Regions from separate parts of the Streptomyces sp. NPDC058257 genome, predicted to be linked through region 1. Evidence: predicted binding sites of a transcription regulator. Region 1 holds the regulator's gene; the other holds the start of a gene.
The links. Region 1 encodes HspR, which represses chaperone genes until heat shock. Its sites were predicted from a motif close to TTGAGNNNNNNNNNCTCAA; they were not measured.

Region 1 (15,740 bases):
CCGGTCTGCCGCCCGCCCCGCGCGGTGTCCCGCAGATCGAGGTCGCCTTCGACATCGACGCCAACGGCATCATGCACGTGACGGCCAAGGACCTCGGCACCGGCAAGGAGCAGAAGATGACCGTCACCGGCGGCTCCTCGCTGCCGAAGGACGAGGTCGACCGCATGCGCCAGGAGGCCGAGCAGTACGCGGACGAGGACCACAAGCGCCGCGAGGCCGCCGAGTCCCGTAACCAGGGCGAGCAGCTCGTCTACCAGACGGAGAAGTTCCTCACCGACAACGCGGACAAGGTCCCCGGTGACGTGAAGACCGAGGTCGAGTCCGCCGTCGAAGAGCTGAAGGAGAAGCTCAAGGGCGAGGACACGGCGGAGATCCGCACGGCCACCGAGAAGGTCGCGGCCGTCTCCCAGAAGCTGGGCCAGGCCATGTACGCGGACGCTCAGGCCGCCGGCGGCGAGGGCGCTGCCCCGGGTGCCGAGGGCGCCGAGGCCCCGAACATGTCCAAGGACAAGGACGACGACGTGGTCGACGCCGAGATCGTCGACGACGAGAAGCCGAACGACACGAAGGGCGGCGCCGCATGACCGAGGAGACTCCGGGCTTCGGTGATCACACCGAGAAGCCCGACGTCCCCTCCGGCGCCACCCCCGATGACGCCGCGTCGCTGGCCGCCGAGCCCTCCACCGAGGAGGGCCCGGCGGCCCCGGCCGGGGACGCAGCAAGCAGTACGACAGCTCAGGACGTGGGCCTGACCGCGCAGCTCGACCAGGTGCGTACGGCGCTCGGCGAGCGCACGGCGGACCTCCAGCGGCTGCAGGCGGAGTATCAGAACTACCGCCGTCGTGTGGAGCGGGACAAGGTGACGGTCAAGGAGATCGCCGCGGCGAACCTCCTGGGCGAGCTCCTGCCGAGCCTCGACGACATCGGCCGCGCCCGCGAGCACGGCGAGCTGGTCGGCGGGTTCAAGTCGGTGGCGGAGTCCCTTGAGACGGTCGTCGCCAAGATGGGCCTCCAGCAGTTCGGCAAGGAGGGCGAGCCCTTCGACCCGACGATCCACGAGGCCCTGATGCACTCGTACGCGCCCGACGTCACCGAGACGACATGCGTCGCGATCCTGCAGCCCGGGTACCGCATCGGTGAGCGCACCATCCGCCCCGCGCGGGTGGCCGTGGCCGAACCGCAGCCGGGCGCGCAGACGGTCAAGGGCGATGACGAGACCGCTGCTTCCACGGACTCCGCCGACGCGGCGGAGGACAAGGAGACCGGTGGCGGCCCGGACGAGGGCTGACGTATCGGAGTTGTTGTGAAGCGAGAGGAGGGACGTCGGGGATGAGCACCAAGGACTTCATCGAGAAGGACTACTACAAGGTCCTCGGCGTCCCCAAGGACGCCACCGAAGCCGAGATCAAGAAGGCGTACCGGAAACTCGCCCGCGAGAACCACCCGGACGCCAACACGGGCAACGTGAAGGCCGAGGAGCGCTTCAAGGAGATCTCCGAGGCGAACGACGTCCTCGGGGACCCCAAGAAGCGCAAGGAGTACGACGAAGCGCGTGCTCTCTTCGGCAACGGCGGCTTCCGGGCAGGTCCCGGCGGCGGCGGCGCGGGAGGCTCCTTCAACTTCGACCTGGGCGACCTCTTCGGAGGCGGCGCCCCGGGTGGCGGTGGAGCGGGCGGCGCCGGCGGTGCGGGCGGTTTCGGGGGCGGTCTGGGTGACGTCTTCGGGGGCCTGTTCAACCGAGGCGGCGCGGGCACGGGCGGCGCGGGCACGCGTACGCAGCCCCGGCGCGGCCAGGACATCGAGTCCGAGGTCACGCTGAGCTTCACGGAGGCGGTGGACGGGGCCACGGTCCCGCTGCGGATGTCGTCGCAGGCTCCCTGCAAGGCCTGTTCCGGCACCGGCGACAAGAACGGCACACCGCGCGTGTGCCCGACCTGCGTCGGCACGGGCCAGGTCACGCGGGGCGGCGGCGGCGGTTTCTCCCTCACCGACCCCTGCGTGGACTGCAAGGGCCGTGGGCTCATCGCCCAGGACCCGTGCGAGGTCTGCAAGGGCTCGGGCCGGGCGAAGTCGTCGCGCACGATGCAGGTGCGTATCCCCGCGGGTGTCAGCGACGGCCAGCGCATCCGGCTCCGCGGCAAGGGCGGTCCCGGTGAACGGGGCGGCCCGGCGGGCGACCTGTACGTGGTCGTGCACGTCGACTCCCACAAGGTCTTCGGCCGCAAGGGCGACAACCTGACGGTGACGGTGCCGGTGACGTTCGCCGAGGCGGCACTGGGCGGCGAGGTGAAGGTCCCCACACTGGGCGGCCCGCCGGTCACCCTGAAGCTCCCTCCGGGCACTCCCAACGGTCGTACGATGCGGGCGCGGGGCAAGGGCGCGATCCGCAAGGACGGTTCGCGGGGCGATCTGCTGGTGACGGTGGAGGTGTCGGTTCCGACATCGCTCTCCGACGCGGCGAAGGAAGCCCTGGAGTCCTACCGCGAGGCGACTGCGGACGACGATCCGCGGGCAGAACTGTTCCAGGCCGCGAAGGGAGCATGAGATGGACGGCCGTCGTCGAAATCCTTACCAACTGACCGACGAGACGCCGGTCTACGTCATCTCGGTGGCCGCCCAGCTGAGCGGACTCCACCCGCAGACCCTGCGCCAGTACGACCGCCTGGGCCTGGTCTCCCCGGACCGCACCGCGGGCCGCGGCCGACGCTACTCGGCCCGCGACATCGAACTGCTGCGCACCGTGCAGCAGTTGTCGCAGGAAGAGGGCATCAACCTCGCCGGCATCAAGCGCATCATCGAGCTGGAGAACCAGGTCGCGGCGCTGCAGTCGAGGGTGGTCGAGCTGGCGAGCGCCGTGGAGGGCGCGGCCGCCGCGATGCAGCAGCGCGAGGCGGCGGTCCACGCGTCGTACCGCCGTGACCTCGTCCCCTACCAGGACGTGCAGCAGGCGAGCGCGCTGGTGGTGTGGCGCCCCAAGAGGTCGTCGGAGCAGTAGCTCAGCGAAGCTCTTAGTAATGTGACGCGTAGGGGCCGGGAGGCAGCACCTCCCGGCCCCTACGCGCTGTCGTGCCGTACGTACCGGGGGAGTTGAGCTGACGATGGCCATGGTGGGCCTGTTCTGGATCGCCGAGGGCGATGTGTACGTGGGCGCGAAGCCGTCGGGCCTGGCGGCGGGGGTGCGGCTGACACCGGAGGGCATCGTGGCTCTTGGCGACAGGCAGGCGGCGTTCTACCCCTGGGACGAGGTGCGTGCCCTGACGGTCGAGGACGCCCCCGTGAAGTCGCTGAAGCGGCAGGTGGGCGTCTTGGTGGACATGGCCCTCACGGTGGGCCTCGGCGGCTCGGACGACGCCCCGGCGATGACGGTACGGCTCGCGAGGACGGCGGCGGACTCCGAGCAGACGGAACCGAGGGAACTGACGGCGTACGTGGCTGCGGCGACGGGCTACTCCCAGGCGGAGCACGACCTGTCGCTGACGCTCCTGTCCCGCATGACGGAGGGCGAGGCGACCCTGCGGATCACGCTGGCGGCGATGGCGGAGTGGGGCCGGGCCCGGGAGGGCGGCTCGCCCCGGGCGGGAGAGCGGGAGGGGCTGCTGCGTTCGTGGGCGGCAGGCTGATGGTGGGTTGCAGAAAAGTCCCGGTGTGTGGGGCGTGAGGCGGCGTGTCGGTGGGATTTTCTTGCGACGCGACTCAGGGGCAGAGGCGGCGGTCAGGGGTGGGGGGCTCGTGCTTGAGGTGTAGTAGGAGAGCGGAGAGTTGGGGCGGGGTTGTGGCCAGTTGTATGGCTGGGGCGTCGCTCTCGCGGAGGCGGAGTGTTCCGTCGGGGGCGGGGGCTATGTAGAGGCAGTCCCCTTCCGGGCCGCCGCTGAATGACGACTTCTGCCAGTTCAGCTCGGGCATCGGGGTCTCCTAAAGGGCGTAGAGCAGGTGCTGGATGAGTGCCAGCGAGTCTTTCACCGAGTGTGCTTCAGGGGCTGTCGGTACGTCGATGGGGGCGAGGGCGTTCTCGGCAAGGCGCTCGAAAAGCGTGCCGTACTGCTGGAGTTGCTCTCGCTCAGTCAAGTACTGGTCGCCGGTGGGCTGTTCAAGGATGACTGTGCCCAGGCTCGGCACGCTGGGGACGGCGTGGACGAAGTTGCCGCTGAGTCCCGCGTACGCCTGCGCGCTGAACGGATAGACCTGGATGGTGACATTCGGCAGCTTGCCCACCTCGACGAGGTGCAGCAGTTGCTCGCGCACCGTGGGCGCGCTGCCGAACCGCATGTGCAGGGCGGCCTCGTGAATGATCGCGTGCACGGACGGCGGGTTGTCGCGGGTGAGGATGTGCTGTCGTTCCATCCGGAACATCAGGGCGTCCTCGACGTTGTCGACGCCCAGTTTGGGGCTGTTGAAGATCGCTCGGGCATAGGCGCTGGTCTGGAAGAGGCCCGGGATGAAAAGAGACTGGTGGGTGCGGAGTGCGACGGCGCTCTCCTCCAGCTCGGCGAGGTTGAGTGCCCCAGGGCCCCTGCTCTTCCTGTGGGTGCTCCACCACCCCTTGCCCGTGGCTTCGGACATGGACACCAGAGCCTTTACATAGGGCGCATCTGCGCAACCGTATGTGCGGCATAGGCCCAACAGACGATCGGTGAGGATCGATGTCCGGCCCATCTCGATGTGACTCAGTTGGCCACGGCTCATGCCGATGCAGTCGGCGGCCTCCCCTGCGGTCAATCCTGCTTGTTCGCGCAGTTGTTTGAGTTCGAGGCCGAGCCTTCGCTGGCGTTCGCTGATGGCGGTACGCAGTCCCACTATGTCTCCTTGATGGCTCGGGCAAAGTCTGCCTTGTCCCATCGATGTGGTCCACCAGTAACGGCAAGAAGGTTGCGCATTTGCTCCCTTACTCCCTACCGTGGGTGGCGCGTCAGTAACACACAGGAGTCATACAGCTCCCCCTGCCCATAAGTCGAAAGGCACCCGAACGCCCTGAGGGGCTCAAGGGCACCGCCATCGCCCGGCGCGGGGCCGCCCCCCACCCCTCCCGACGGGAGCAACCGTCATGCCCACCGACCGACCCCGCACCGCACACCGCTCGGCGCAACTGGCTTACGACTACAGCCTGTTCACCCCGGGCGACGCGACCTCACCCAAAATCTGCCGAGACTTCGTGCGCACAGTCCTGCGTACCCTCGACCGTGACCCCTTGGTCATGCCGGCGACTCTCTGTACCTCGGAACTCATCACGAACGTGCACCTGCACACCAAGGGCTCCGCGATGGTCCGCGTCTTCCTGACCCTTACCCGCCTACGAGTGACCGTCTTCGACGAGAGTCAGGACCCGCCTGTCGTGGCGCACCCCGCTGCCGGGGTGGCCGCCTGCTGGGGGCGGGGGCTTGCCCTGGTCGCGGAACTCGCTGACGCGTGGGGCGTCGCGGACGACAGGGCGGGGCGGTATGCGAAGGGGGTCTGGTTCGAGCTGGGGGAGGCCGGGTCCGGGGAAGCGTCCCGCCCTCACCGCGTCGGGTGACCGGGGCGGAACCGACAGCTCCCCCGGCGGAACGCGTCCGCCGGGGGAGCTGTCGGGGCCGACCATGGAGGCGTGGCGCGGCGCCGAGGGGGTGGCGACCGCAGGGCCTCATGGACGGGCCGTCGGCCCCTGGTGAAGGGGGCCGGGCATGTGCTGCGGAGGATTAGTTGGCGTAGAAGGGGGTCAGCTCGTAGGTGTTGTCCTTGGAGCCCACCATGCAGGCCCAGTCCGCGATTTCACCCTTGGCCTTCATGTCCTTGCCCCGGGCGATGCAGTCGTCGAGGCTGCCGGTTCCGATGATGTCCGCGCCCTGACGCAAGGCCGGCGCGGCCTGAGCCGCTCCGGCTGCGATACCGGAGAACGCCAGGACGGTGGCGCCGACAACTGCTGCCTTCTTGAGGGTCTTGCGCATTTTTCGCTCGCTTTCGTGGGGGGACGCGCGCCGCGAGGCGCACGGCCGCTGCTTGAAGACGGACGCGGGAACACCACGCGATTCCGTCACACCGCCCCGGGCCGCGGTGACACATATGCGGCCGGGGAGGACGACGCAGGCGGTACGTCTCGCACCTGGCGCGGCCGTGGGTTCCGGCCGCACAAAGCACTGGTGCGCTCCGGGGGTTACCCGGGCATTTGTTATGTGATCACACCGGTGACCTGCGGTTCAAAGTTCACAGAGTCCTGTTACACGTCCCTTACGAACCCGATATAAATGCATTACCCATGGATTCGCGGGTGGGCGTGGGCGATCACGAGTGCGCGGCGCGGTAAGGGGCGTGAGGGCGCCGTTCTGAGGTGTTGTCAACGAGCTCTATGGAGGAAGGCCTTCCTCCGCCAGGGAGTTGCTGCGGTCGCGGTAACCCCGAGGCCCAGAGCAATGGCGGCAACAGTCCAGCTGAAAACGTCGGTGGCCGGGTTGGACGTCCAATCCCACCAGTCGCCGGGGTACCAGACCAGAAAGAGGACCGAAGCAAGCGGGATGGCCCAGCCGAGTTGCTGCCCCAGTAGGCGGGCGGAAAGCAGGGCGAGGCCCAGCCAGATCAAGGCGGACCGGACGAAGACGATCCCGGAGTCCGGACCGCTGGCGAGAGCCTCCGCACCGAACGAGAAGGCGCAGACCGTCAATGTCAGCGTGGTGCAGTATGCGACGCGCAATCGGTGCATCGTGGATGCACCCATCGCGTCGTGTGCCGACATGGCTCCGTCGAGAGCGGATGTGAGGAAGACCGCCGAGAGAAGCGGAAGCTCCTGCCGGTAGGGGACCCCTGTGGTGGCTCCTCCGCTGCCGATCGAGGGAAGCGCGATGTCGGTCCCGCCGAAGAACGCTGACAGCAGGGCGACAACTGTGGTTCCGGCAAGGATCGCTGGGCCCCGGTGGACTCTTGCATAGCGCAGCAGATCAGACAGGCCAGGAGGACCAGGCGGATCAGGTATATCGGGCAGATCTGGCAGATCAGTGCCGTTCATCAGGCTTGCACCAAGAGCTTTCACGAAGTACATGGCCGCGCTGCTGCTCGACCCAGTTCCGCTGTTCGGCCGACGGCATTCGCGCGGCCTTGGTCGCCTCGCCCTGTGCGGTGGTGACTCCTTCGACGTGGAGTCCTTCATCGGCGACGGCCGGGTCCTGTCCCATCGCCTCGTATTCGAGCCATAGGTGGATGTTGTCGATGGCCTGCCAGGCACGGCGCTCGTCCTGGGGCGGGCGGCATCGGCCGAAGGACGCCGTGAACACCTGGTCGGCCATGGCGATTGCCGCAGTGCGTACGTGCCCTTCGGCGATGTCGAATCCGGGGTCTCCCAGGTCGGTTCGCTGGAGCCCGAACTCGCGGAACTCGGTGGGTACCTTGATCCAGGATTGACCGGCCTGATCAAGGTGCTGAACCATCTGGGTCAGCTCGGGCAGGTACTTCCGGTGTTCGGGCCAGACGCACACCCGTGGGGCACTCTCATCGGCACGGTCGCAGAGCGGCGTGGTCGCCGTGGCCGGACGTTCTACGCGCAGTTCACCGGCGGCCGGGACCGCGGCCAGCGCGGTGAAGGAACAGACCACCGACCCGACGGCGACACCACGTATATGGCGGGGCGATTTCCGGTGGGGTGTCCGGCGTTCGGCTTGCCTCTTCAGCGGCGGTGCTGTCACCGCGAGCACCGCGAGAGCGAGAGCGCACAGGAGACGGAGGGCGACCGGCAGCGGACTTACGTGGGTGTCCGGCGGCCCCGCGAGGACGTTGAACTTGAACGGCAGGGCCAGCATGCTGATGAAGCAGCCCAGGGCGCAGACGATGGGCGTAAATCCCGCCGAGGGCCACCAGCGACCTGCCAGGTGTCCCACGGACGCGAAAATGATGAGGGTCGAGGCGCCGAGCAGCAGGTAGGACGGCCAGAGGAATCCCGGTCCTGCGTCGCCGATCGAGACGGCCGCGGCGGTGAGGCACCCGATCCCGTACGCGAGGAAACCGAGCGTGAGGGTGGCGGCCAGCCTCACGGCCTCGATCCGCCAGCCCGGCTGGGCGGCCGCGAGAAGGAACTCGGGCAGTCCCGCCCGGGAGGAACGTCCGGCCTGCCAGGCGGAGACACCGGCGAGAACGGGTCCCAGAAAGAGTGTGACGATCTGCGCCGCCACGCTCGCCTCGGGCCACACGCCGATCCAGTACCGGGACCGGCCGAAGAGCACCAGCAGGTCCACCGCGATCATCACGGGGAAGGCGGTGAGCAGGGGCGAACGGCGCAGCTCGATGCGGTATGCGTTCAGCATGCGGCTTCCTCGGTCGACCCACGGTTGCCCAGAACCGTCATGTAGCCGCGCTCCAGAGGGCTGTCTCCCGGAGCGGTCGGTGTGGACAGTTCCGCCAACTGCTGGGGCGTACCGCTGTGGACCACCTGGCCGTCGCTGAGCACGAGGACGGCGTCACAAGCAGCGCCCACGTCCTCCACCAGGTGCGTACTGAGCACAACGGCGGCCCCGGCGCGGGCGAGGGAACGAATGAGGTCACGAAAGTCGAGGCGCTGTGCGGGGTCGAGGCCGACGGTGGGCTCGTCGAGGAGGAGCAGGGACGGGGAGCCGACGATGGCTGCGGCGATACCGGCTCGACGGAGCATGCCGCCCGAGAGCGACTTCATCCGGTCGCGGGCCCGGTCGGCCAGTCCGACGGCGGCCAGCGCCTCCTCGGTCGCCGACTTGGCCTTCTTGGACGGAACCTCACGCAACCAGGCGCAGTAGCGGACGAAATCAGTGACGGAGAACGCCGGGTAGTAGCCGAAGTCCTGTGGGAGGTAGCCGATTCGAGGACGGACTTGCCGGACATCTCGTTCGCTGGTGACGGGCTTGTTGAAGAGCTCCAGTTCCCCGCTCTGCGGCGGCGCGATCGTGGCGAGGGTACGGAACAGGGTCGTTTTCCCTGCCCCGTTGGGACCCAATAATCCGGTGACGCCCGGCTGAATGGACAAGTCGAGATCGTCGATGATGCGTCGGCCGCCGTACCCCTGCGTGAGGGCCGTCAGTCGGGCGACGGGATAAGTCGTCATAGATGGAATTCCCCAAATGCGGGGTGGGCCCACCGGAATGGCGGGCCCACCGTGGCGCTGGTGAACTACTTGTGCGAGTCCGTGTGGTTGATCTTGAACGTGCACTCGTAGGTGTCGTACTTGCCCCGATAGCCGTTGCGCAGCGTGTCGTAGTGCTGCTCGTCGATCTCGTTGTTGCAGTTGTAGTCCGTGTACCACCCCTTGGAGTACCACGTGTTCGCGTCATTGCAGTACCCGTGACCGGCGGTTGAGTACCAGTACCCACGGCAGCCGTCGTCCCACGATCTCTCGTTGGAGGCGCTCGACATCGGAGCCGTAAGCCCGATGGCCGTAGCCGCCAAGGCCGCCACGACAGCACCCTTCGCGGCCTTGGTGGCCATTATTCGATTTACAAGAGGCCTGTTCTTCATTTCCCCCCCTGGGAATATGACGCTGGAGGCGCAAAGATTTCGCTCCCAGTCGTGAGTCACGGCAGGTGCAGTGAGAGCCATCCCGGCCGGCTACGGGGCAGCCGACCGGGATGACTCAAAGGGAAGCGAGGCTCTGCCCAGGCCGTTTGGCAGGACAGCTCGCCGACGGATCGACCCGAACCGGGCTTGCTCCGTCGGCAGTAACTCTGGCGGGGGCGGGGGCGTGCCGCCAGCGTCATCTTGTTGTATTGCAGCTCGCTGAGGCGGGGGCAAATGACCCAGGAGTGCGTATTCGTGCATCGACTCTCGGGCTCAGGCGCCCTGGTTCAGGATCTCCGACTGGCTTATGAGGTAGCCGAGTTGGGCCCGGCTCTGGCTGCCGAGGGTGGTGGCGAGTTTGGCGATGTGGACGCGGGCCGTGCGGACGTTCATGCCGAGTCGGGTGGCGATCTCGGAGTCGGTATGGCCTTCGATGAGGAGGCCTGCGATGGTGCGTTGGCGGGTGGTGATGCCGTTTTCTGCTGGTTGGGGGGCGGATTGGGGCCACATGGGGGTGGCCAGGCGCCAGAGTCGGTCGAAGGTGGTGGCGAGGTATTCGACCACGGCGGGGTGGCGCAGTTCGAGGGCGAGGCTGCGGTCCTTGCTCGCGGGGATGAAGGCCACGGTCCGGTCGAAGACGAAGAGGCGTTCGGTGACCTCGGCGAGGGTGCGGGCCTCGGCGTCGCCTTGGAGCCGCTCGAAGTAGGCCAGAGCGGGGAGGGAATGCCGGGTGGTGTCCTGGTAGAGCGTCCGCATGCGGCAGCCGCGGCTGAGCAGCGCCTGGTCGCGGGTGAAGGCCTCGGCCAAAGTCTCCGGGGGGCGGGCGCCGCCGGGCTGGACGGCGAGGAACTCCTCCGTGGTGTCGGACATCGCCCGGTCGATGGCCGAACTGATGCGTTCCAGGCCGTCGAGGACGGTGATCGCGGGATCGTCCGAGCTCTCGGGCAGCCGGGGCGTGCGAGCCATGAGCGGCTTGAAGACCGCGGTGAGGCGTTCCTCCCGTTGGCGCTGGTCCGTGACGCGGTCTTCGACGGTGCGGAGGAGGCGGGGGAGGGCGACACCAGGGTCCGTGGGACGCAGCCACCGCATGTCGTTGACATCGGGATGGAGCAGACCGAAGTCGAGGAGACAAGGCACCTGTTCGGCATCGCCGCTGGGGATCCGGCCTTCGCTCAGCGCGCGGATGTAAGTGGCCGAACCTGGTTCGCAGAGTTGTTCCACGTCGTGCGGGATGTGCTCGACGGACATGTTGTGCCCCTCCCGAGTGGTTGAAGCGTCATGATTCTATGCACAGGAAGTTGCACCACGGTCGGGACCGGTTTGCGGATGGGACGTCACGTCCGCTGGTCGAGAATTCCTGAACGACCTATGAGGTAGCCGAGTTGGGCCCGGCTGCGGCTTTCGAGGATTTTCGCCAGTTTGGCGATGTGGGCACGGGTTGTGCGCACATTCATGCCGAGACGCGCGGAAATCTCAGAGTCCGTGAGTCCGTCGACCAGGAGGTTGGCTATGGCTTGCTGACGGGTCGTGACGCCATTGCCCGAGGGCAGTTGCACCGAATGCGGATACATCGGGGTGGCCAGGTCCCATAGGCACTCGAAGGTGGCGGCGAGGTGGTCGACGAGGGCGGGGAGACGGATCTCCAGCGCAATGCTGCGATCCTTGTTCGCCGGTATGAAGGCGACCGTGTGGTCGAAGACGAAGAGGCGCTCGGTGACTTCTCCCAGGGTGCGGATCTCGGTGCCACCTTTGAGCTGATCGTGATAGCCGAACACGGACAGGGAGTGGCGTGAGGTGTGCTGGTACAGGGTCCGCATGCGGCCCCCTCTGGAGAGGACGCCTCTCGCGTCGGCCAGGGACTGGGCAAGTGCCTCGGGGGGCCGGAACCCTCCCGGCTGGATGGACAGCATTTCCTGGCTGGAGTCGGCCAGCGCCTGTGCCACCGCTTTCTGGATCTCGGGAAGCCCGTTCAGGACGGTGATGGCGGAGCGGCCTGCTGAAGCGGGCCGTCGCGGGGTGACATTCATGAACGCCTCGAACGACGTCGCCAGTCGGGCCCCGCGATGCCGGTGATGCGCGATGCGCTCCTCGATGCCTTCGAGCAGCCGGGGGAGAGCTACCGCGGGTGCGGTGGGGCGTAGCCACTCCACGTCATCGGCATCGGCGTGGAGAAGGCCGAACCGGGTCAGGCAGGGTGCCGCTGCGGCTTCCTCGCGACGTATGCGGCCTTCGGCCAGCGCCAGTGCGTACAAGGCGGAGCCCGCCTCGCACAGCTCGTCGGCTTCGTGCGCATGAGGCTGCAACGTCATGTCCGCTCACTCCCCGACCGAGTTCAGTGATCCTTGTCCAGGATCCCGGACTGGGCGATCAGGTACCCGAGTTGAGCGCGGCTGCCGCTGCCCAGGGCGGCGGCGATCTTGGCGATGTGGGCGCGGCAGGTGCGGACGTTCATGCCGAGACGGCGGGCGATCGCCTCGTCGACGTGGCCGTCGATGAGCAGCTTGGCTATGGAGCGTTGCACGCCGGTGATGCCGTTGGCCGATGGTGGGTAGGGAACTTCATCGAGAAGGGGAGTGGCCGACTGCCACTGTTGCTCGAAGACCTTGGCGAGGTAGTCGACCAGACCGGGATGGCGCAGCTCCAGGGCCACGTCGCGATCGGCGCGAGCGGGGATGAGGGCGACGGCACGATCGAAGATCATCAACCGGTCGATCACTTCTTCCAGGGTCCGTATCTCTACGTTGTCCTGGGCCATGCGCGCCGCATAGGCGAGGGTGCCCTGGCTGTGCCGCATGGTGTGTTGGTAGATGGTGCGCATGGAGATGCCGCGGTCGAGAACTGTCTGTCCGCGCTTCAGCGCGATGTTGAGGGTCGCCTCGCTGCGACCGCCCCCCGGCTGGACGGTGAGCACCTCCGTACGGCACTCCGCTGTCGCGCGCTCGATGGCGGCGTTGATGCGGGCCTCGCCCTCCAGGACGGTTATCGCATGGGTAGCCGGTTCCTCACGTGCGGTGATGGCCATGAATGGCTCGAAAATATCGGCCAGTTGAACGGCCAGATTCCGCCGATCCTTGATTTCCTGCTCGATGGGGTGGAGGCGCTGCGCGAGTGCTGCGGACGGTGAAACGGGCCGCAGCCAGTTCGCGTCGTCCGGATCCGGGTGGAGAAGAGCCGATTCGAGAAGGCAGGGAGCGTTCTCGGCCTCGTCGCGCGGCAGGCGGCCGTTGCTGAGCGCACTCGCATACAACCTGGATCCCTCGCCACAAAGAGGGACGGCAGGGTGAGGATGTGTCGGTTTCACACCTGTTGTAAGCAAATCTCCACCCCCCAGGGTCCTGAACGTGCAGGAACATGATGCATCCACCCTGTGGCTTTGACGTGCTCGATTGAGACATCGTCTTGTTGAGCCGGGGGAGAGGAACCTACCAAGTGAGGACGAAGCCGACCATGTTTAAGCGCATGCTTCGCTCGGTGCTTGTCACCACCTTCTCCGCAGGGCTGACGTTGGGTGCGCTGAGCACTCTCGATCTCGGGTGGCACAGCGAGCCGGCGAATACGAGTTCCGTTTCAGCTCCGTCCACGGACCTGGGCTGGAACGTAGCCCCGGCGGGAGCAGGCGCATGAGTACCCCGCCCGACGACCGCACATTCCGCCGAGAAATGGCCACCGCCTACCGCTCAGGTTGGCACTTCATCGATCTCGCCACCGCGATACCCCACGCAGGCGACTCCTTGATGGTCACGCTTCTCGGTGAGCCGGTAGTCGTCACCCGTGACGACGAGGAGGAGATCCGGGCCTACCGGTGCCTCCGCAAGCCGCGGGGCGCCCCACAGCCCGTGCGGTGTGCCATTCGGTACGGGATGGTCTTCGTCAATCTCGACCGGCGTGACCACCAGCTTGTCGGTGACCCCGGCGGGCCCGGCGAGCAGCAGGAACAGCAGAGTCCGAGCACTACAAGAGCCATCACAGCCACCCCCCGCAGCGCCTGACGCGATCCCCCGTCGTTGTACATCGCGCAGGTGCTTCCCCCAGCAGCGGCGCCACCGTGGACCTGAACACGGTGGCGCCGCTGTGGTGTGTGCCGGGCCCGGAGAGGCCCTGGGGGGCTACGCCTCGTCCGGTGCCTGCGTGCGCAGCGCCCGCGTCCCCATCGCCCGCGTCAGCCTGATCTCGATCACCACCCGGTGCGGATTCACCCTCGGCGGCTTCCCGTACCGCTCCTCGTAGCGCCGCTCGCCCTCCGCGACCTCCGCCGCCTCCGTGCGCACGCGCGCGTGGCCCTCCAGCGTCGCCCAGCGCCGTCCGTCGACCTGGCAGACCGCCACCCGCGCCCCCGGGCCGCCGTCCGCCCCCTCCGCGTCCGTCGCCTTGAGGATGTTCGTGACCTTCGCACTCGTTCTGCTCGCCAGGACGCGGGCAACGCCCGCCTCCGGGTCGTAGGTCACGCAGACCGGCACGACGTGCGGGGTGCCGTCGGGGCGGGGCGTCGTCAGCGTGCACAGGTGGCGTTCGCGCCAGAAACTGAGATACGCGGGGGTCGGGTGCTGCGGGTCCATGGCCATGGAGGGAACCTAACCGTCCGCTCGGCCGCCGCGAGGGCCAGGACTCCACCCCCTCCCTTTCTTGAGTGGAATAGACTCAACTTTATGTACGCTGTTTAAGTCAGGTGGGCCAGGTCACCCGAGCCACCGGGCCACCGGGCCACCCGTGCGACGGGACATCGAGCCACCGGGACATATGGATCTCAAGGAGGAGACGACTCACGTGGACGCCGAGCTGACCAACAGGAGCCGGGACGCGATCAACGCGGCCAGCAACCGGGCCGTGGAGGGAGGGCATCCCGATCTGACCCCCGCGCATCTGCTGCTCGCGCTGCTCGAGGGGCAGGACAACGAGAACATCACCGACCTGCTCGCCGCGGTCGGCGCCGACCAGGCCGCCGTCCGCGCCGACGCCGAGCGGGCGCTGACCGCCCTGCCCAGCGTCACCGGGTCGACCGTCGCGCCGCCGCAGCCCAACCGCGAACTGCTCGCGGTCATCGCCGACGCCTCGCAGCGCGCGAAGGAGCTGGGCGATGATTACCTCTCCACCGAGCATCTGCTGATCGGCGTCGCCGCCAAGGGCGGCTCCGCCGGTGAGGTCCTGAGCCGGCACGGGGCCACCGCCAAGAAATTGCTCGACGCGTTCGAGAAGACAAGGGGAGGACGTCGGGTGACCACACCGGACCCGGAGGGTCAGTACAAGGCCCTGGAGAAGTTCGGCACCGACTTCACCGCTGCCGCCAGGGAGGGCAAACTCGACCCCGTCATCGGCCGTGATCAGGAGATCCGGCGCGTGGTGCAGGTCCTGTCCCGGCGCACGAAGAACAACCCGGTCCTCATCGGTGAACCCGGCGTCGGCAAGACCGCCGTCGTCGAAGGGCTCGCGCAGCGCATCGTGAAGGGGGACGTGCCCGAGTCGCTGAAGAACAAGCGGCTCGTCTCCCTCGACCTCGGCGCCATGGTCGCCGGCGCGAAGTACCGCGGCGAGTTCGAGGAGCGGCTCAAGACCGTCCTCTCCGAGATCAAGGACAGCGACGGGCAGATCATCACCTTCATCGATGAGTTGCACACCGTCGTCGGGGCCGGGGCGGGCGGCGACTCCGCCATGGACGCCGGCAACATGCTCAAGCCCATGCTCGCCCGCGGCGAGCTGCGGATGGTCGGTGCGACCACCCTCGACGAGTACCGGGAGCGGATCGAGAAGGATCCCGCCCTGGAGCGCCGCTTCCAGCAGGTGCTGGTCGACGAGCCGAGCGTCGAGGACTCGATCGCCATCCTCCGCGGGCTCAAGGGGCGGTACGAGGCCCACCACAAGGTCCAGATCGCGGACAGCGCCCTTGTCGCGGCCGCCGCGCTCTCCGACCGGTACATCACATCCCGCTTCCTGCCCGACAAGGCCATCGACCTTGTGGACGAGGCCGCCTCCCGGCTGCGTATGGAGATCGACTCGTCCCCCCTGGAGATCGACGAGCTCCAGCGCTCCGTCGACCGCCTGAAGATGGAGGAGCTCGCCCTCAGCAAGGAGACCGACCCCGCGAGCAAGGAGCGCCTCGAAAGGCTGCGGCGCGACCTCGCCGACAAGGAGGAGGAGCTGCGCGGGCTCAACGCCCGCTGGGAGAAGGAGAAGCAGTCCCTCAACCGCGTCGGTGAGCTGAAGGAGAAGCTCGACGAGCTGCGCGGAACGGCCGAACGCGCGCAGCGCGACGGCGACTTCGACAC
Region 2 (15,740 bases), on a different contig from region 1:
TTAGGAAGGGTTCCTAACGATCTGAAAACGCGGGAGGCCCCGGTGAAGGGGATGGAGCGGGGGTGCGGTGACGAGTTCACCAGGCGTTCACATGAGTGTTCTGCGTTCAGTGACCTGCAATAGAGTCGCGGTATGACGGAACGCGGTCAATGGTGCGGACCAAAAAACACCCGGGCTTCACCCGGGAGTGGTCAAGGAATGCAGCACCGCATCTGATCGTTGACCATGGGAGCACCAACCGACGACTTAAGGATCGAGAGCTCGTGAGCAAGGTCCCCCCGATCATCCTGAACAATGGCGTCGAGATGCCGCAGCTCGGTTTCGGCGTCTGGCAGGTGCCGGACGCCGAGGCCGAGACAGCCGTCGCGACGGCGCTGGAGGCCGGGTACCGCAGCATCGACACCGCGGCCATCTACGGCAACGAAGAGGGCACCGGCAAGGCCATCGCCGCTTCCGGCATCGCCCGCGAAGAGCTCTTCGTCACGACGAAGCTCTGGAACGCCGAGCAGGGCTACGACTCGACGCTCCGCGCCTTCGACGCGTCCCTGGAGAAGCTCGGCCTCGACCATGTGGACCTGTACCTGATCCACTGGCCGCTGCCCTCCAAGGGCCTCGCCGTCGACACGTACAAGGCGTTCGAGAAGATCCAGGCCGACGGCCGCGCGAAGTCCATCGGCGTTTCGAACTTCCTGCCCGAGCACTTGGAGCAGCTGCTCGCCGAGACGTCGGTCGTCCCGGCGGTCAACCAGATCGAACTCCACCCGCACCTCCAGCAGCGCGTATCCCGCGAGTTCCACGCGGAACAGGGCATCGCCACGGAGGCCTGGTCCCCGCTCGGCCAGGGCAAGGGCCTCCTGGACGTCCCGGCGATCGTCGCGATCGCCCGGAAGCACGGGCGCACTCCCGCGCAGGTCGTCCTGCGCTGGCACATCCAGCTGGGCAACGTGGTGATCCCCAAGTCCGTGACGCCGTCGCGGATCAAGGAGAACATCGACGTCTTCGGCTTCGAGCTCGACCCCGAGGACATGGCGGCGATCAGCGCGCTGAACGAGGACCGACGGCTGGGAGCGGATCCGGCCGAGTTCGACTTGGTCTAAGGCCTGAGTCTGAGGCTTGAGTCTGAGGTCTCAGGTTCTCAGGTCTGGGGTCTCAGGCTTTCCCTCGTGCTCTCGTGCGAAATTCTGGCCCGGTGGTCAGGAGCGGCGCTCCTGACCACCGGGCCAGTGTCGCGAGGGCGGCGAAGCCCTCGGCCGCACATACGTCAGCGGACCGGCCCGCTCGCCGATCCGCTGCCCCCCTTCTCCCTTCTCCGCGACGCGGCTCAGCCCTTGACCCCCACATGCACCGTCTGCACCGACAGCAGAAACACATCAGGCCGGTGGTGCAGGCTCTGCTCGTCGTTCGCGTCCAGGAGGCGGTCGACCGTGGTCAGGTCGTCCGCGTCGAGCGTTTCCTCGTGCATCTCGCGGCGGCGGGCGAGTTCGGCGACGATCTGGGCGCGGGCGTCGTCCGAGACGGGGGCCGGCAGGTCCAGGAGGAACGAGCGGGTGCCCGCGTGGCGCAGGCCGGCCCGGGTGAGGAGCGTCGGCCAGTCCTCCGTGACCGCCTTCGCGCCCGGCAGCTCCGCGCGCATCCGCGTGAACCAGTTCTCGTCCGCCAGGTCGAAGCGGGTCTGGAGACCCGGGCGGCCGAAGCCGATGTCCCGGGGCAGGCTGCGCTGGTTCAGGCCGCCCTCCAGGAGTGCGATCGCGCCGCCCGGCGCCAGGCGGCCCGCGAGAGCGGCCAGTGCCCCCTCCTGGTCGCCGACGTGATGCAGGGCCCGGCCGATCCAGAGGAGGTCCGCGAGCGGCAACTCGCCGATTCCCTCGGGGAGTTCCGCCCGGAACGTACTGACCCTGTCCTTCAGGCCCTCTCGGTCCGCCCGCGCCCTCGCCCGCTCCAGGAGCGGCTCCGCCGGGTCCACCGCGATCACCTCGGCCTTGGGGAAGATCTCGGCGAGGAGGAAGGAGACGGAGCCCGAACCGCTGCCCACGTCCGCGACCAGGGCGGGCTCCGGCTGCCAGGTGCGCAGCCACGTGGCGATCTCGCGGTTCTGCGGGGCGGCGAGCCGCGCGTTCCGCTCCAGCATCGGGCCCATGGTGGCCCAGTCGATGTCCTCGTGGTGGTGGCTGTGCTTGTGGTCGTGGGCCATCGTCTCTGCCGCCGCCTTCGTGTGTTCGGGAGTGGGGTCGAAGCCGTCTCCAAGACTGCGTCGCCGCCTGCGTCCTGGCCAGTCACCTTGCGGTTTCGGCAAACGCGGTGGTCCGTCGTGCGGGCGGCCTCCGGAACGACCGGAGGGTGAACCGTGGGTCGGGGCGCGGTACTTCCTGGTCGGGAAGTGCCGCGAGCTCCTTCGCGAGCCGTGCGGCCAGCGGGCCGTCGGGCGGAACCTGCGTGAACCATCCCCGGCCGATGTCGTCGATCGTGGAGCGGGGCGAGCGGCCCTGCCCGTGGCCGCGGAACCAGGCCTCGCCGACCGGTGTCAGGCCTCGCGCCGCCGCGTACACCTCGACCGCCTGCCCGTGGTCGACCGCGGCGCGTACCGGGCGCGGGGCGAGCGCGGCGTCGATGTCGCTGCCCACGTCGTGCGCGGCGGCCTTGTCGACGGTCGTGACGAACACACCGCCGGGTCGCAGCACTCGTGCGCACTCGGCGACGACTTCCGCCGCCTCCTCGGGGCCGGACAGCAGATGCAGCAGCCACACCGCGGACACCGCGTCGAACGAGGCGTTGCAGAAGGGGAGTCGACGGCTGTCGCCGAGGACGATGGTGCCCGGCAGTCGCCCCGACGCCATGCGCGCCATGTTGTGCGCCGAGTCCACTCCGGTCACCCGCAGGCCCGCCCCGGCGAGGCGCCGGGTGACCAGGCCCGTGCCGCAGGCTACGTCGAGGAGCGTGCGGGCATGGGGCGCCAGCAGCTCGCGGACAGCGCTGGCGGCCGCGTCGGCGCGGGGCTCGCCGCCGCGTGACGCGTCATAGCGGTCTGCTTCCCTGCTGTAGTCCAGCATCGGCGCTCAGACCGCTCCGTGGCCGACCGCCGCCCCCTCGACCCTGTGGGCCAGATCGAAGTCGAGCGTGGTGAGCGCGCCGCCCGCGCTGTGGGTGTGCACCGACAGGGAGACGGTGTCGTACCCGAGCGTCAGCTCGGAGTGGTGGCCGAGCTCCTCCTGGATCTGCGCGATGTGGACGACCATCGCGGTCGCCGCGAAGTGCGAGCCCAGCCGGAAGGAGCGGGTGATCCTGCCGCCCTCGAACGACCAGCCGGGCAGCTCGGCGAGCCGCTCCTCGACATCCTTCTGCGACAGCGGTTCGGGTGACATGGCCGCGCTCCTTCACGTGCGTAGGGAGTACGTATGTACGTATAGCCCTCAGCCTGCCACAGCGCCTCCCGCACGGCCCTGATCGGGCCACGGACGCGGACCACGTGCCCCGCGGGTCGCGAACCCCTTCGATTACTGTCTGGGTATGACAACTGCCGTGACCACCAGGGAAAGCAACGGCGTCGGCCCGCTCCTGCGCGGCTGGCGCGAGCGGCGCAAGGTGAGCCAGCTGGAACTGGCCCTGCGCGCCGACTCCTCGTCGCGGCACATCAGCTTCATCGAGACCGGCAGGTCACGTCCGAGCGAGGAGATCGTCCTTCGCCTCGCCGAACACCTCGACGTGCCGGTGCGGGAGCGCAACTCCCTTCTCCTGGCGGCCGGTTACGCGCCCCGCTTCCGCGAGACCCCGCTGGACGACCCCTCGATGGGGGCCCTGCGGGAAGGCCTGGAGCAGCTCCTGCGCGGCTACGAGCCCTATCCCGCCCTGGTCGTCGACGCGACGTACGACGTCATCGCGGCCAACCGTGGCATCGCGATGATCCTCGAAGGCGTCCCCGAGCACCTCCTGCGTCCGCCGCTGAACGCCATGCGGCTCACGCTCCACCCCGAGGGCCTGGCCCCCAAGATCCGCAATCTGCGCGAGTGGCGGGGGCATCTCCTGCACCAGATGGAGCGGCAGATCGCGTTGCAGCGCTCCGACGCGCTGCGTGCGGTGTACGAGGAGGTGGCGGCGTATCCGGTGGAGGATCCCGGTGTCGACGTCTTCGAGGCCGACGGGTCGCAGAGCGGAGTGCCCTACTTCGCGCTGCCCCTGCGCATCGAGCACGACGGTCACCTGCTCTCGTTCATCTCGTCGATCTCGACGTTCAACACGCCCATGGACGTGACGGTCGCCGAACTGGCCATCGAGACGCTGCTCCCGGCCGACCCGGCGACGGTCAAATATCTCCAGTCGCCGGGGTCCTAGCAGCTCCTGAAAGGAAGAGCATGGGGACCAAGCAGAGAAGCAGCGGCCATCCCGACGACGCGGATCTGACGCGCGCCGACTCACTGGCCCGCGAGATCTTCGCCGGCGTGGCCAACAAGTGGGCGCTGCTGATCATCAACGCCCTGGCCGACCGGACACTGCGCTTCACCGAGCTGCGCACCGCCGTGGACGGCATCAGCCACAAGATGCTCACCCAGACCCTGCGCGGCCTGGAGCGCGACGGCGTCGTGCACCGGACGGTGTACGCCACCGTGCCGCCGCGCGTCGAGTACCGCCTGACCGAGGCGGGCGCGGGGCTGCTCGCCACGGTCGACGGAATGTGCGCCTGGACGCACCAGTACCTCGCCGAGATCGAGGCCGCCCGCACCCGCTTCGACGCACGCGTGGCAGGGGCGCCCCCGCGGGCCTAGGCCCTAGCTCCGCGGGGCCCGCAGCGCCGCGTACTGCAGCGCGGCGAAGCCGCCGACGGTCACGGCCTGGAGCGGGATCCACACCGCGCCCGCCGTACTGGGCGAGAGCCAGGCGGCCAGGGCGACGACACTGAGCACCGCCCAGGCCGCGTTCGCCTCGATCACTGCGCGGACGGGCAGCGTGGGCGGGCTCTTGCGTGACGCGAGGCAGCCGACACCGGCCCCGTACAGCGTGAGGAGGACACCGAGGCCCAGCAGGAGCCCCGCGTCGACGCCGAGAAAGCGCCCGAGCGGTCCCGAGGCAGCGGCGTACGCGATGCCGTTCCCGGCCGTCACGACCGCGTCGAGGGCGAGGAAGCGGCGCAGCATCGTCTTCGGGTCGTTCGTGCGGGCCAGTGCGGTGAGCGGGTGCGCAGAGTACGTCGACATGAGAAACCGGCCTCCGACAGCGGAAGGGAGAGAGAGGGAAGCCGGATCCGGGCCGGAGTGCGCCGGACCGGATCCGGTACGACCACCCTGCCGGGGCCGCGAGCGAGGGTCGATTACCCCAGAGGTAAGGACGGCGCCCCTGAGCGCGATGAGCGCCCACGAGAGGCGCCCCCGCAACCCGTACGGCCGCCGCCGCCGTGTGCCCCCGCCACCCCGCACCTAGGTTCGTTGAAAGGCAGACCTAGGGAGCTCAAGGGTGACAGAGACGACCGAGCCCGGCGCCGCACTGCTGCGGGCGGGAAAGTTCTTCCGCCGGGGCACCGCCGCCCCCGACCTGCACAGCATCGGACTCGTCGGCGGCCGGGACGCGGACGCCTTCTACCGGGACCGCTGGAGCCACGACAAGGTCGTGAACTCGACGCACGGCGTGAACTGCACGGGATCCTGCCGCTGGAAGGTGTACGTCAAGGACGGCATCATCACCTGGGAGACCCAGCAGACCGACTACCCCTCCGTCGGCCCCGACCGGCCCGAGTACGAGCCGCGCGGCTGCCCGCGCGGCGCCGCGTTCTCCTGGTACACGTACTCGCCGACCCGCGTGCGCTACCCCTACCTGCGCGGCGTGCTCCTGGAGATGTACCGCGAGGCGAAGTCCCGGCTGCGGGACCCGGTGCTCGCCTGGGCGGACATCCAGGGCGACCCGGAGCGGCGCAGGACGTACCAACAGGCGCGCGGCAAGGGCGGGTTGGTGCGGGCGACCTGGGACGAGGCCGTCGAGATCATCGCGGCCGCGCACGTCCACACGATCAAGACGCACGGCCCCGACCGGGTCGCGGGCTTCTCCCCCATCCCCGCGATGTCGATGGTGTCGCACGCGGCGGGCGCCCGTTTCATGTCGCTGATCGGCGCGCCCATGCTCTCCTTCTACGACTGGTACGCGGACCTGCCGGTGGCTTCACCACAGGTGTTCGGCGACCAGACCGACGTGCCGGAGTCGGGTGACTGGTGGGACGCCGCGTATCTGATGATGTGGGGCTCGAACGTCCCGGTGACGCGTACCCCGGACGCCCACTGGATGGCCGAGGCGCGCTACCGCGGCCAGAAGGTCGTCGCCGTGTCACCGGACTACGCGGACAACACGAAGTTCGCCGACGAGTGGCTGCACCCGCATCCCGGCACGGACGGGGCCCTCGCCATCGCGATGGGCCACGTCATCCTCAAGGAGTTCTTCGTCGACCGGCGGACGGACTTCTTCACCGACTACGTCCGCAAGTTCACCGACCTGCCCTTCCTGGTGACGCTGACCGAGCGCGACGGCGCGTACGTCCCCTCGAAGTTCCTGCGCGCCACCGACCTCGGCCAGAGCGGCGAGGGCGGCGACTGGAAGACGGCCGTCCTGGACGAGAACACCGGGCAGCCCGCCGTCCCGAACGGCTCGCTCGGCTTCCGCTGGACCGAGTCCGGCAAGGGAAAGTGGAACCTGGAGCTCGGAAACATCAAGCCGCAGCTCTCCCTGCACGACTCCGAGGTCGCGACGGGCGTCGAGGTGCTGCTCCCCCGCTTCGACACCGAGGGCGGCACGCACGGCCAGGGCCGCGGCGAGATCGTGCGCCGCGGGGTGCCCGCCACCCGGCTCGGCGGCCAGGACGGTCCGCTGGTCACGACGGTCTTCGACCTGCTGCTCGCACAGTACGGCGTCGGCCGCGAGGGGCTTCCGGGCGAGTGGCCTTCTTCGTACGAGGATGCCGACGCACCCGGCACCCCGGCCTGGCAGGAGGCGCACACCTCGGTCCCTGCCGCGAAGGCCGTGAAGATCGCGCGGGAGTTCGCGCGGACCGCCGAGAAGTCGCAGGGCCGCTGCATGATCCTGATGGGGGCGGGGACCAACCACTGGTTCCACTCCGAGACGATCTACCGCGCCTTCCTCGCGCTGCTCCAGCTGACCGGCTGCCAGGGCCGCAACGGCGGTGGCTGGGCGCACTACGTGGGTCAGGAGAAGTGCCGCCCGGCGACCGGCTGGGCGACGCTCGCCAGCGCCAACGACTGGAGCAGGCCGCCGCGGCAGATGATCGGCGCCGCGTACTGGTTCCTGAACACCGATCAGTGGCGCTACGACAAGTTCGCGGCGGACGTGCTCGCCTCGCCCCTCGGCGAAGGCCGGTTCGCGGGGATGACGGGCGCCGACTGTCTCGCGCTCTCGGCACGCACCGGCTGGATGCCCTCCTACCCGACCTTCGACCGCAACTCCCTCGAACTGGGCGAGACTTCGGGTCCGTCGGGCGACCCGGTGGCCAATGTCGTCGAGGAGCTCAAGGCGGGCACCCTCAATTTCGCCTGCGAGGACCCGGACGCACCGGAGAACTGGCCGCGTGTCCTGACCCTGTGGCGCGCCAACCTGCTCGGCTCCTCGGCCAAGGGCGCGGAGTACTTCACCAAGCATCTGCTCGGCACGCACTCCTCGCTGCGGGCGCAGGAGGCGGAGCCCGACGAGCGTCCTTCGACCGTGAAGTGGCACGACGAGGCCCCCGAGGGCAAGCTCGACCTGCTCGTCTCGCTCGACTTCCGGCAGACGTCGTCGACGCTGCTCTCGGACGTGGTCCTGCCCGCGGCGACCTGGTACGAGAAGCACGACCTCTCGTCCACGGACATGCATCCCTACGTCCACTCCTTCACCCCGGCCGTCGACCCGCCCTGGCAGGCGCGCACCGACTTCGACACGTTCAAGGCGATCGCGGAACGGCTCAGCGAGCTCTCCGTGGACCATCTCGGCGTACGCAAGGACGTCGTGGCCACCGCGCTCCAGCACGACACCCCGGGCGAGACCGCGCAGCCCGGCGGTGTCGTCCTCGACTGGCGCAAGGGCGAGTGCGAGGCGATCCCGGGCAAGACGATGCCGGGCCTGACCGTGGTCGAGCGGGACTACACCGCGATCGGCGCCAAGTTCGCCGCGCTCGGCCCCCTCGCGGAGAAGCTGGGCCTGCCCGCGAAGGGCATCGCGTTCCGTCCCGACCAGGAGGTCGACGAGCTGCGCGAGCGCAACGGCGTCGTACGCGGCGGCCCCGCCGACGGGCGCCCCGCCCTGGACACGGCGATCAAGGCGGCGAACACCATCCTCGCCCTGTCCGGCACGACCAACGGGCGCCTCGCCACCCAGGGCTTCCACACCCTGGAGGCGCGCACGGGCCAGGAGATGGCGCACCTGGCCGCCGAGCACGAGGGCAAGCGCATCACGTACGCCGACACGCAGGCGGCCCCCGTCCCCGTGATCACCTCGCCCGAGTGGTCGGGCAGCGAGGCCGGTGGGCGCCGCTACACGGCGTTCACGCTCAACACCGAGCATCTGAAGCCCTGGCACACGCTCACCGGGCGCCAGCACTTCTTCCTCGACCACGACTGGATCCACGAGCTGGGCGAGGCGATGCCCGTCTACCGGCCGCCCCTGGACATGAACCGCCTCTTCGGAGAGCCACAGCTCGGTCCGGACGGCGAGAAGGAGGTGACGGTCCGCTACCTCACCCCGCACAACAAGTGGTCCATCCACTCCGAGTACCAGGACAACCTCTTCATGCTGTCGCTCTCCCGGGGCGGCCAGTGCATCTGGATGGCGCCGCAGGACGCGGACGCGATCGGCGTGAAGGACAACGACTGGATCGAGGCGGTCAACCGCAACGGCGTGGTGGTCGCGCGAGCCGTCGTCTCGCACCGGATGCCGGCCGGCACGGTCTACATGCACCACGCGCAGGAACGCACGGTCAACGTCCCCAAGACGGAGACCACCGGCAGACGCGGCGGCATCCACAACTCCCTGACCCGCCTCATCCTCAAGCCGTCCCATCTCATCGGCGGCTACGCCCAGTTGTCGTGGGCGTTCAACTATCTGGGTCCGACAGGCAATCAGCGCGACGAAGTGACGGTCATCCGCCGCCGCAGCCAGGAGGTTCAGTACTGATGCGCGTCATGGCACAGATCGCGATGGTGATGAACCTCGACAAGTGCATCGGCTGCCACACCTGCTCCGTCACCTGCAAGCAGGCGTGGACCAACCGCGACGGCATGGAGTACGTCTGGTTCAACAACGTCGAGACCCGTCCGGGCCAGGGCTATCCGCGCCGCTACGAGGACCAGGAGAAGTGGCGCGGCGGCTGGGAGCTGAACAAGCGCGGCGCCCTGAAGCTCAAGAACGGCGGCCGGTTCAAGGCCCTTCTGGAGATCTTCTCCAACCCCAAGCTGCCGGAGATCAAGGACTACTACGAGCCCTGGACGTACGAGTACAAGAACCTCACCGACGCCCCTCTCGGCGACGACTACCCGGTCGCCGAGCCGCGCTCGCTGATCAGCGGCAAGCCCATGAAGATCGAGTGGTCGTCGAACTGGGACGACAACCTGGGCGGCGCGACGGAGTACGGCGACCTCGACCCGATGGTGGCCAAGACCCGCGAGAAGGCCGCGGAGAAGGTGAAGTTCGCCTTCGAGCAGACCTTCATGTTCTATCTGCCGCGGATCTGCGAGCACTGCCTGAACCCCGCGTGCGTGGCCTCATGCCCCTCCGGCGCGATGTACAAGCGCGAGGAGGACGGCATCGTCCTGGTCGACCAGGACAGCTGCCGGGGCTGGCGCAAGTGCGTGACGGGATGCCCGTACAAGAAGGTGTACTTCAACCATCGCACCGGCAAGGCCGAGAAGTGCACGATGTGCTACCCGCGCCTGGAGGTGGGCCTGCCCACGGTCTGCTCGGAGACGTGCGTGGGGCGTCTGCGCTACCTCGGTGTGATCCTCTACGACGCCGACAAGGTGACGGAGGCGGCGTCGGTACCGGACGACACGGCGCTGTACGAGTCCCAGCTGGGGGTCTTCCTCGATCCGGAGGACCCCGACGTGCGGCGCGAGGCCGAGCGGGCCGGGATCGGCCACGACTGGATCGAGGCGGCACGCCGCTCCCCCGTGCACGCGCTGATCAGCAAGTACAAGGTGGCGCTCCCGCTGCATCCGGAGTACCGGACGATGCCGATGGTCTGGTACATCCCGCCGCTCTCCCCGGTCGTGGACGCGCTGAGCGAGACCGGGCACGACGGCGAGGACCTAGACAACCTGTTCGGCGCCATCGACACCCTGCGCATCCCCCTCGAATACCTGGCGGAGATCTTCACAGCCGGAGACATGGGCCCGGTGCGGGCCTCGCTGGAGAAGCTGGCGGCGATGCGGGCGCACATGCGGGCGATCAACCTCGGGGATTCGCCCGACAGTTCGGTCGCCGACTCCGTGGGCATGTCGGGCCAGGAGATCGAGGAGATGTACCGGCTGCTCGCCATCGCCAAGTACGAGGACCGCTACGTCATCCCGACCGCCGCGGTCGGTGACGCGCAGCGCCTGGAGGAATCGGCGCTTCCGGACTCGTGCAGCCTCGACCACGAGGGCGGTCCCGGCATGGGCGGGGACGGGCCGTTCGGCCAGGACTCGGGCCGCAAGCAGCTCCCTCTGGTGACCATCGAGAACTTCCACGCGCTGCGGGACCGGCAGACCGCCGACGAGCAGCCGTCCGCCGCCGAGAAGGACACCCTGTGAGCGAGAACGCCGTGCTCTACCAGGCAGCCGCGCACTGCCTGTCCTACCCGGACGACGAGTTCCGCGCCCTGCTGCCTCAACTGCGTGCTGCCGCACCCCAGTTGGAGAGCTTCCTGACGCACGCCGAGGCGACCGGCCCCTCCGAACTCGCCGCGCACTACGTACAGGTCTTCGACTTCAAGAACCGCCACAGCCTCTACCTGAGCTGGTGGCGCGACGGTGACACACGGCGGCGCGGAATGGCCCTGGTCCGCTTCAAGGAGGTCTACCGGGAGCACGGGATGGAGTTCACCGGCGAGGAGCTGCCCGACTTCCTGCCCGCGGTCCTGGAGTTCTCCGCGCACGCCGGTCCGGTGCTCCTCGAGGAGCACCGGCCGGGCCTCGAACTGCTGCGGCTCGCCCTCACCGACTTCGGCACGCCGTACGCGTCCGTGCTCCAGGCGGTGTGCGGGACGCTGCCGGGCCCCTCACCGAAGGACCGGGCCGAGGCGCAGGCCCTTGCCCGGTCGGGGCCCCCGCGGGAGGACGTCGGCCTCGAACCCTTCGCAATGATCGGGGAGCACTGATGAGAACGCTGCTGTGGGGCGTCATCCCGTACGTGGTCGTCGTCCTCCTGGCGGCGGGCCTGGCCTGGCGCTATCGCTACGACAAGTTCGGCTGGACGACGCGTTCCTCGCAGGTGTACGAGTCGAAGCTCCTGAACATCGCGTCGCCGATGTTCCACTACGGCATCCTCTTCGTGCTCGTCGGACATCTGGTCGGTCTCTTCGTTCCGGAGTCGTGGACGCAGAAGGCGGGTGTGAGCGAGCACACCTACCACCTGTTCTCGCTGTACGGCGGTACGGCGGCGGGAATCATGCTGGTGCTCGGCATCCTGCTGCTGCTCTACCGGCGGCGCACGAACGCGCCGGTCTTCCGGGCGACGACCGCCAACGACAAGCTCATGTACCTGGTGCTGTTCGCGGCGATCGTGCTCGGCATGGTGGCCAAGCTCTCGCACGCTTCGGGCGACGGCTACAACTACCGCGAGTCCATCGCCCCTTGGGCGCGCAGCCTGTTCACCCTCCAGCCGGACACGGGAATGATGGCGGGGGTTCCGGTCCTGTACCAGATCCACGCGGTGGTCGGGATGGCGCTGTTCGCGCTGATTCCGTTCACCCGGCTCGTGCACATGTTCAGCGCGCCCGTGCAGTATCTGTTCCGGCCGTACGTGGTGTACCGGAGCAAGGACCCGAGCAGGGTCGGGCCTCGTCCGGAGCGGCGGGGCTGGGAGAAGACGGGGTCGTGATCTCCGGACGGGCTGAATCCAGCCCGTCCGGATCCAGCCCGTCCGGATCCAGCCCGTCCGGCGTTTGAGGACGAACTCGGCGAAGCCGGTGATCGACGGTGCGCTACTCCCCGGCCCGCTTCTCCCGCTCCCCCGGCTTCTCGTCGTCAACGATCTCCGCGTCGACCACGCCCTCCTCGGCAGGGGCTCCCGGAGCCCCCTGTTCCTGCTGGGCGCCCTCGCCGGAAGCCGCGTACATGGCCTGCCCCATCCGCTGGCTCACGGTGGCCAGCTTCTCCGCGCCCACGCGCAGTGCCGCCGTGTCGTCGGCCCTGTCCTTCAGGATGCCCTTCAACTCCGCGGCTGCCTCCTCCACTTCGGTCCTGGTCTCCGCGGGGATCCGCTCCTCGTTCTCCTGGAGGAACCGCTCCGTCTGGTAGACGAGCTGCTCCGCCTGGTTGCGGGTCTCCGCGGCCTCGCGCCGCTTACGGTCCTCCTCCGCGTGCTCCTCCGCCTCCCGCACCATGCGGTTGATGTCGTCCTTGGGCAGCGCGGAACCGCCCGTCACCGTCATGCGCTGCTCGCGCCCCGTCGCCTCGTCCTTCGCGGAGACGTGCATGATTCCGTTGGCGTCGATGTCGAAGGTGACCTCGATCTTGGGGACGCCTCGGGGAGCTGGGGGCAGCCCGGTGAGGTCGAAGACGCCCAGCTTCTTGTTGTACGCGGCTATCTCCCGCTCGCCCTGGAAGACCTGGATGCCGACCGAGGGCTGGTTGTCCTCGGCGGTCGAGAAGGTCTCCGAACGCCGGGTGGGAATCGTGGTGTTGCGTTCGATGAGCTTGGTCATGATGCCGCCCTTGGTCTCGATCCCGAGGGACAGCGGCGTCACGTCCAGGAGCAGTACGTCCTTCACGTCACCCCTGATCACACCCGCCTGGAGCGCCGCGCCGAGCGCCACCACCTCGTCCGGGTTGACCCCCTTGTGCGGCTCGCTCCCGGTGAGTTCCTTGACCAGTTCGGTCACCGCGGGCATCCGCGTCGAGCCGCCCACCAGAATGACGTGGTCGACGGCCGAGAGCTGCACGCCCGCGTCCTTGACCGCCTGGTGGAAGGGGCCGCGACAGCGCTCGAGCAAGTCCGCCGTCAGTTCCTGGAACTGAGCGCGGGTCAGCTTCTCGGCCAGGTGCAGCGGGCCCTCCGCCGACGCGGTGACGTACGGCAGGTTGATGTCCGTCTCGCTCGACGACGACAGCTCGATCTTCGCCTTCTCCGCGGCCTCCCGCAGCCGCTGGAGCGCCATCTTGTCCTTGCCGAGATCCACCCCGTGGCCGTTCTTGAACTGCCGCACCAGATGCTCGACGACGCGCTGGTCCCAGTCGTCGCCGCCCAGCTGCGTGTCGCCGTTGGTGGCCTTCACCTCGATGACGCCCTCGCCCATCTCCAGGAGCGAGACGTCGAAGGTGCCGCCGCCCAGGTCGAAGACGAGGACCGTCTGATCGTCGCCCTTGTCGAGGCCGTACGCGAGGGCCGCGGCCGTCGGTTCGTTGATGATGCGGAGCACCTTCAGGCCCGCGATCTCGCCGGCCTCCTTGGTGGCCTGGCGCTGCGTGTCGTCGAAGTACGCGGGGACGGTGACGACCGCGTCCGTGACGTCCTCGCCCAGATAGGACTCGGCGTCACGCTTGAGCTTCTGCAGGACGCGGGCGGAGAGTTCCTGGGCGGTGTACCGGGTACCGTCCACCGACCCGTCCTCCGGGAAGCGCCAACTGACGTCGCCCATATAGCGTTTGACGGAGCGTGCGGTGCGCTCCACATTGGTGACCGCCTGCCGCTTGGCGACCTCTCCGACCAGGACGTCGCCGTTCTTCGCGAAGGCGATGACCGAGGGTGTGGTGCGCGCGCCCTCCGCGTTGGCCACGACCGTGGGATCACCGCCCTCCAGGACGGCCACCACCGAGTTCGTCGTACCGAGGTCGATCCCGACTGCACGTGCCATGTCCAGTCCCCTTCCACCGCGAGCCCGTTGACCGGCGTACTTCGACCTCCATCACAAAACTTGAGCGGCTTATTGTCAATGCCGCATACGACTGTGCCGCCGCCCACGAGGGACGGCGGCACGGTTCGGACCGCGTCAGGCGAGCTTCGCCGTCAGCGTGATGGTCGTGCCCGTCAGCGCCTGGCTCACGGGGCAGTTCTTCTTGGCGTCCTCGGCGGCGGCGGTGAACGCGGCCTCGTCGATGCCCGGCACCGTGCCCTCGACGGTGAGGTGGATACCGGTGATGCCGGTGCCCGGCTGGAACGTCACGTCGGCGGACGTGACCAGACGGGTCGGCGGGGTGCCGGCCTGGGCGAGGCCGTTGGAGAAGGCCATCGAGAAGCAGCTGGAGTGTGCCGCGGCGATCAGCTCCTCCGGGCTGGTCTTGCCGTTGGCCTGCTCGGCGCGGGACGGCCAGGACACGGCCTGCTCCCCGATCCCGGAGGAGTCGAAGGTGACGGTGCCGGAGCCCTCCAGCAGGTTGCCTTCCCAGACCGTGTGCGCGGAGCGCGTGGTAGCCACGATGTAGATCCCTTCAGTGCGGTTCCGTGATGCGTTCCGGAACATCCGTGCGCCCATCCGATCACACCCCGACTCGGAGCACGTCGAAGACCGGCCCACGGGGGACGGTTACTGATGCGTCAGGGGCGCGACGAGAGCCCCGGTGCGCAGTAGCTATGGCCTGAATGGCAACTGGGCAAGGCAGTCGGGCGGTGACACTTTGAGGCCCCCTCGCACCGACGAGGAGATCACTCAGGGGGTTTGGCCATGCGCATGAACTACTCGGACCACGGTCCGTCTCCGCTGGAAGGGGCGAAGCCAGGGGCCGCCACTCCACGCGACTCGACTTTCGGCTGGTGGGGAGCCTTCAGCATCCAGACGTTCGTCAACCAGAACACTCTCTTCCACACGCACGCCGATGCCAGCGGTTGGCTGTCGTACCTCCAGCAGTTCTACGACCGCAACTTCTGGTTCGCGGACGCGGGGGCGCAGGTCTGGGCGTACGAGGAGACGTACGACAACTGGCAGGACCGCTACGGAATGGACGCGGTGGTCGCCGTGTACCACTCGGGTCACGGCGGTATGGACGGCAACGGCGTCTTCTTCGCGCCACTGGGCGCGGTCTGGGACGGCCGCAGTGACGCGGTGTCCAACCGGATGGCGCTGGGCAACGAGAAGGCGAACTACGTCTTCTGGTCCACGTGCAACTCGCTCAGGGTGCTCGGCGGGCACTCCCCGATCCGCACGTGGGCGGGGCCCAACATCGGCTTCCGCATGATCTTCGGGTTCGAGAGCGTGAGCATCGACAGCCCGGACTACGGCACGAAGTTCTGGGAGAAGTGGCGGGCCGGGCAGACGTTCACCGACGCGTGGCTGAACGCGAGCTGGGACATCTACAAGGGCCAGGCGCCCTCGGTCGCCGCGGTCGGCTCCACCCAGGCCGAGGCCACCGCCCGGCTCAACGGCGAGCGCACCCTCTACCGCGACCACGTGCCGGACAACTGGTACGCGTGGCGCTGGTACTACGCCCGCGACAGCCTCAGGGAGCCACTGACCCTCGCGCCCAGCAGCCCGCAGATCGTCCAGCTCGCGCCGCGCGACCCGGCCGAGGAGCTCACCAAGCTCGGCCGCATCGCCGACTTCCCGTCGGCGGCGCTGCAAGAGGTGCAGGTCGAGCGGCAGGGCGTGC

Region 2: dnaK (molecular chaperone DnaK) is a predicted target of HspR. The motif match lies at 14,072-14,090, and genes of this name have one in related genera.

Annotation. Positions count from the first base shown of each region.
Region 1 is NZ_JBHVXJ010000002.1:396,524-412,263, reverse strand. It holds gene dnaK (molecular chaperone DnaK) at 1-584, shown strand, start outside; gene grpE (nucleotide exchange factor GrpE) at 581-1,288, shown strand; gene dnaJ (molecular chaperone DnaJ) at 1,330-2,544, shown strand; gene ACFVXC_RS07230 (heat shock protein transcriptional repressor HspR) at 2,546-2,995, shown strand; gene ACFVXC_RS07225 (hypothetical protein) at 3,099-3,620, shown strand; gene ACFVXC_RS07220 (DUF397 domain-containing protein) at 3,694-3,903, opposite strand; gene ACFVXC_RS07215 (helix-turn-helix domain-containing protein) at 3,913-4,794, opposite strand; gene ACFVXC_RS07210 (ATP-binding protein) at 5,042-5,509, shown strand; gene ACFVXC_RS07205 (hypothetical protein) at 5,673-5,921, opposite strand; gene ACFVXC_RS07200 (hypothetical protein) at 6,308-6,973, opposite strand; gene ACFVXC_RS07195 (ABC transporter permease) at 6,960-8,261, opposite strand; gene ACFVXC_RS07190 (ATP-binding cassette domain-containing protein) at 8,255-9,031, opposite strand; gene ACFVXC_RS07185 (hypothetical protein) at 9,097-9,411, opposite strand; gene ACFVXC_RS07180 (LuxR C-terminal-related transcriptional regulator) at 9,754-10,728, opposite strand; gene ACFVXC_RS07175 (helix-turn-helix transcriptional regulator) at 10,815-11,789, opposite strand; gene ACFVXC_RS07170 (helix-turn-helix transcriptional regulator) at 11,813-12,796, opposite strand; gene ACFVXC_RS07165 (hypothetical protein) at 13,101-13,469, shown strand; gene ACFVXC_RS07160 (pyridoxamine 5'-phosphate oxidase family protein) at 13,587-14,042, opposite strand; partial or broken gene clpB (ATP-dependent chaperone ClpB) at 14,245-15,740, shown strand, end outside.
Region 2 is NZ_JBHVXJ010000001.1:627,724-643,463, forward strand. It holds gene ACFVXC_RS02645 (aldo/keto reductase) at 264-1,097, shown strand; gene ACFVXC_RS02650 (class I SAM-dependent methyltransferase) at 1,322-2,191, opposite strand; gene ACFVXC_RS02655 (class I SAM-dependent methyltransferase) at 2,274-3,047, opposite strand; gene ACFVXC_RS02660 (4a-hydroxytetrahydrobiopterin dehydratase) at 3,054-3,359, opposite strand; gene ACFVXC_RS02665 (helix-turn-helix domain-containing protein) at 3,505-4,326, shown strand; gene ACFVXC_RS02670 (winged helix-turn-helix transcriptional regulator) at 4,347-4,757, shown strand; gene ACFVXC_RS02675 (hypothetical protein) at 4,761-5,186, opposite strand; gene ACFVXC_RS02680 (nitrate reductase subunit alpha) at 5,443-9,135, shown strand; gene narH (nitrate reductase subunit beta) at 9,135-10,748, shown strand; gene narJ (nitrate reductase molybdenum cofactor assembly chaperone) at 10,745-11,314, shown strand; gene narI (respiratory nitrate reductase subunit gamma) at 11,314-12,036, shown strand; gene dnaK (molecular chaperone DnaK) at 12,140-14,011, opposite strand; gene ACFVXC_RS02705 (OsmC family peroxiredoxin) at 14,147-14,572, opposite strand; gene ACFVXC_RS02710 (DUF6345 domain-containing protein) at 14,819-15,740, shown strand, end outside.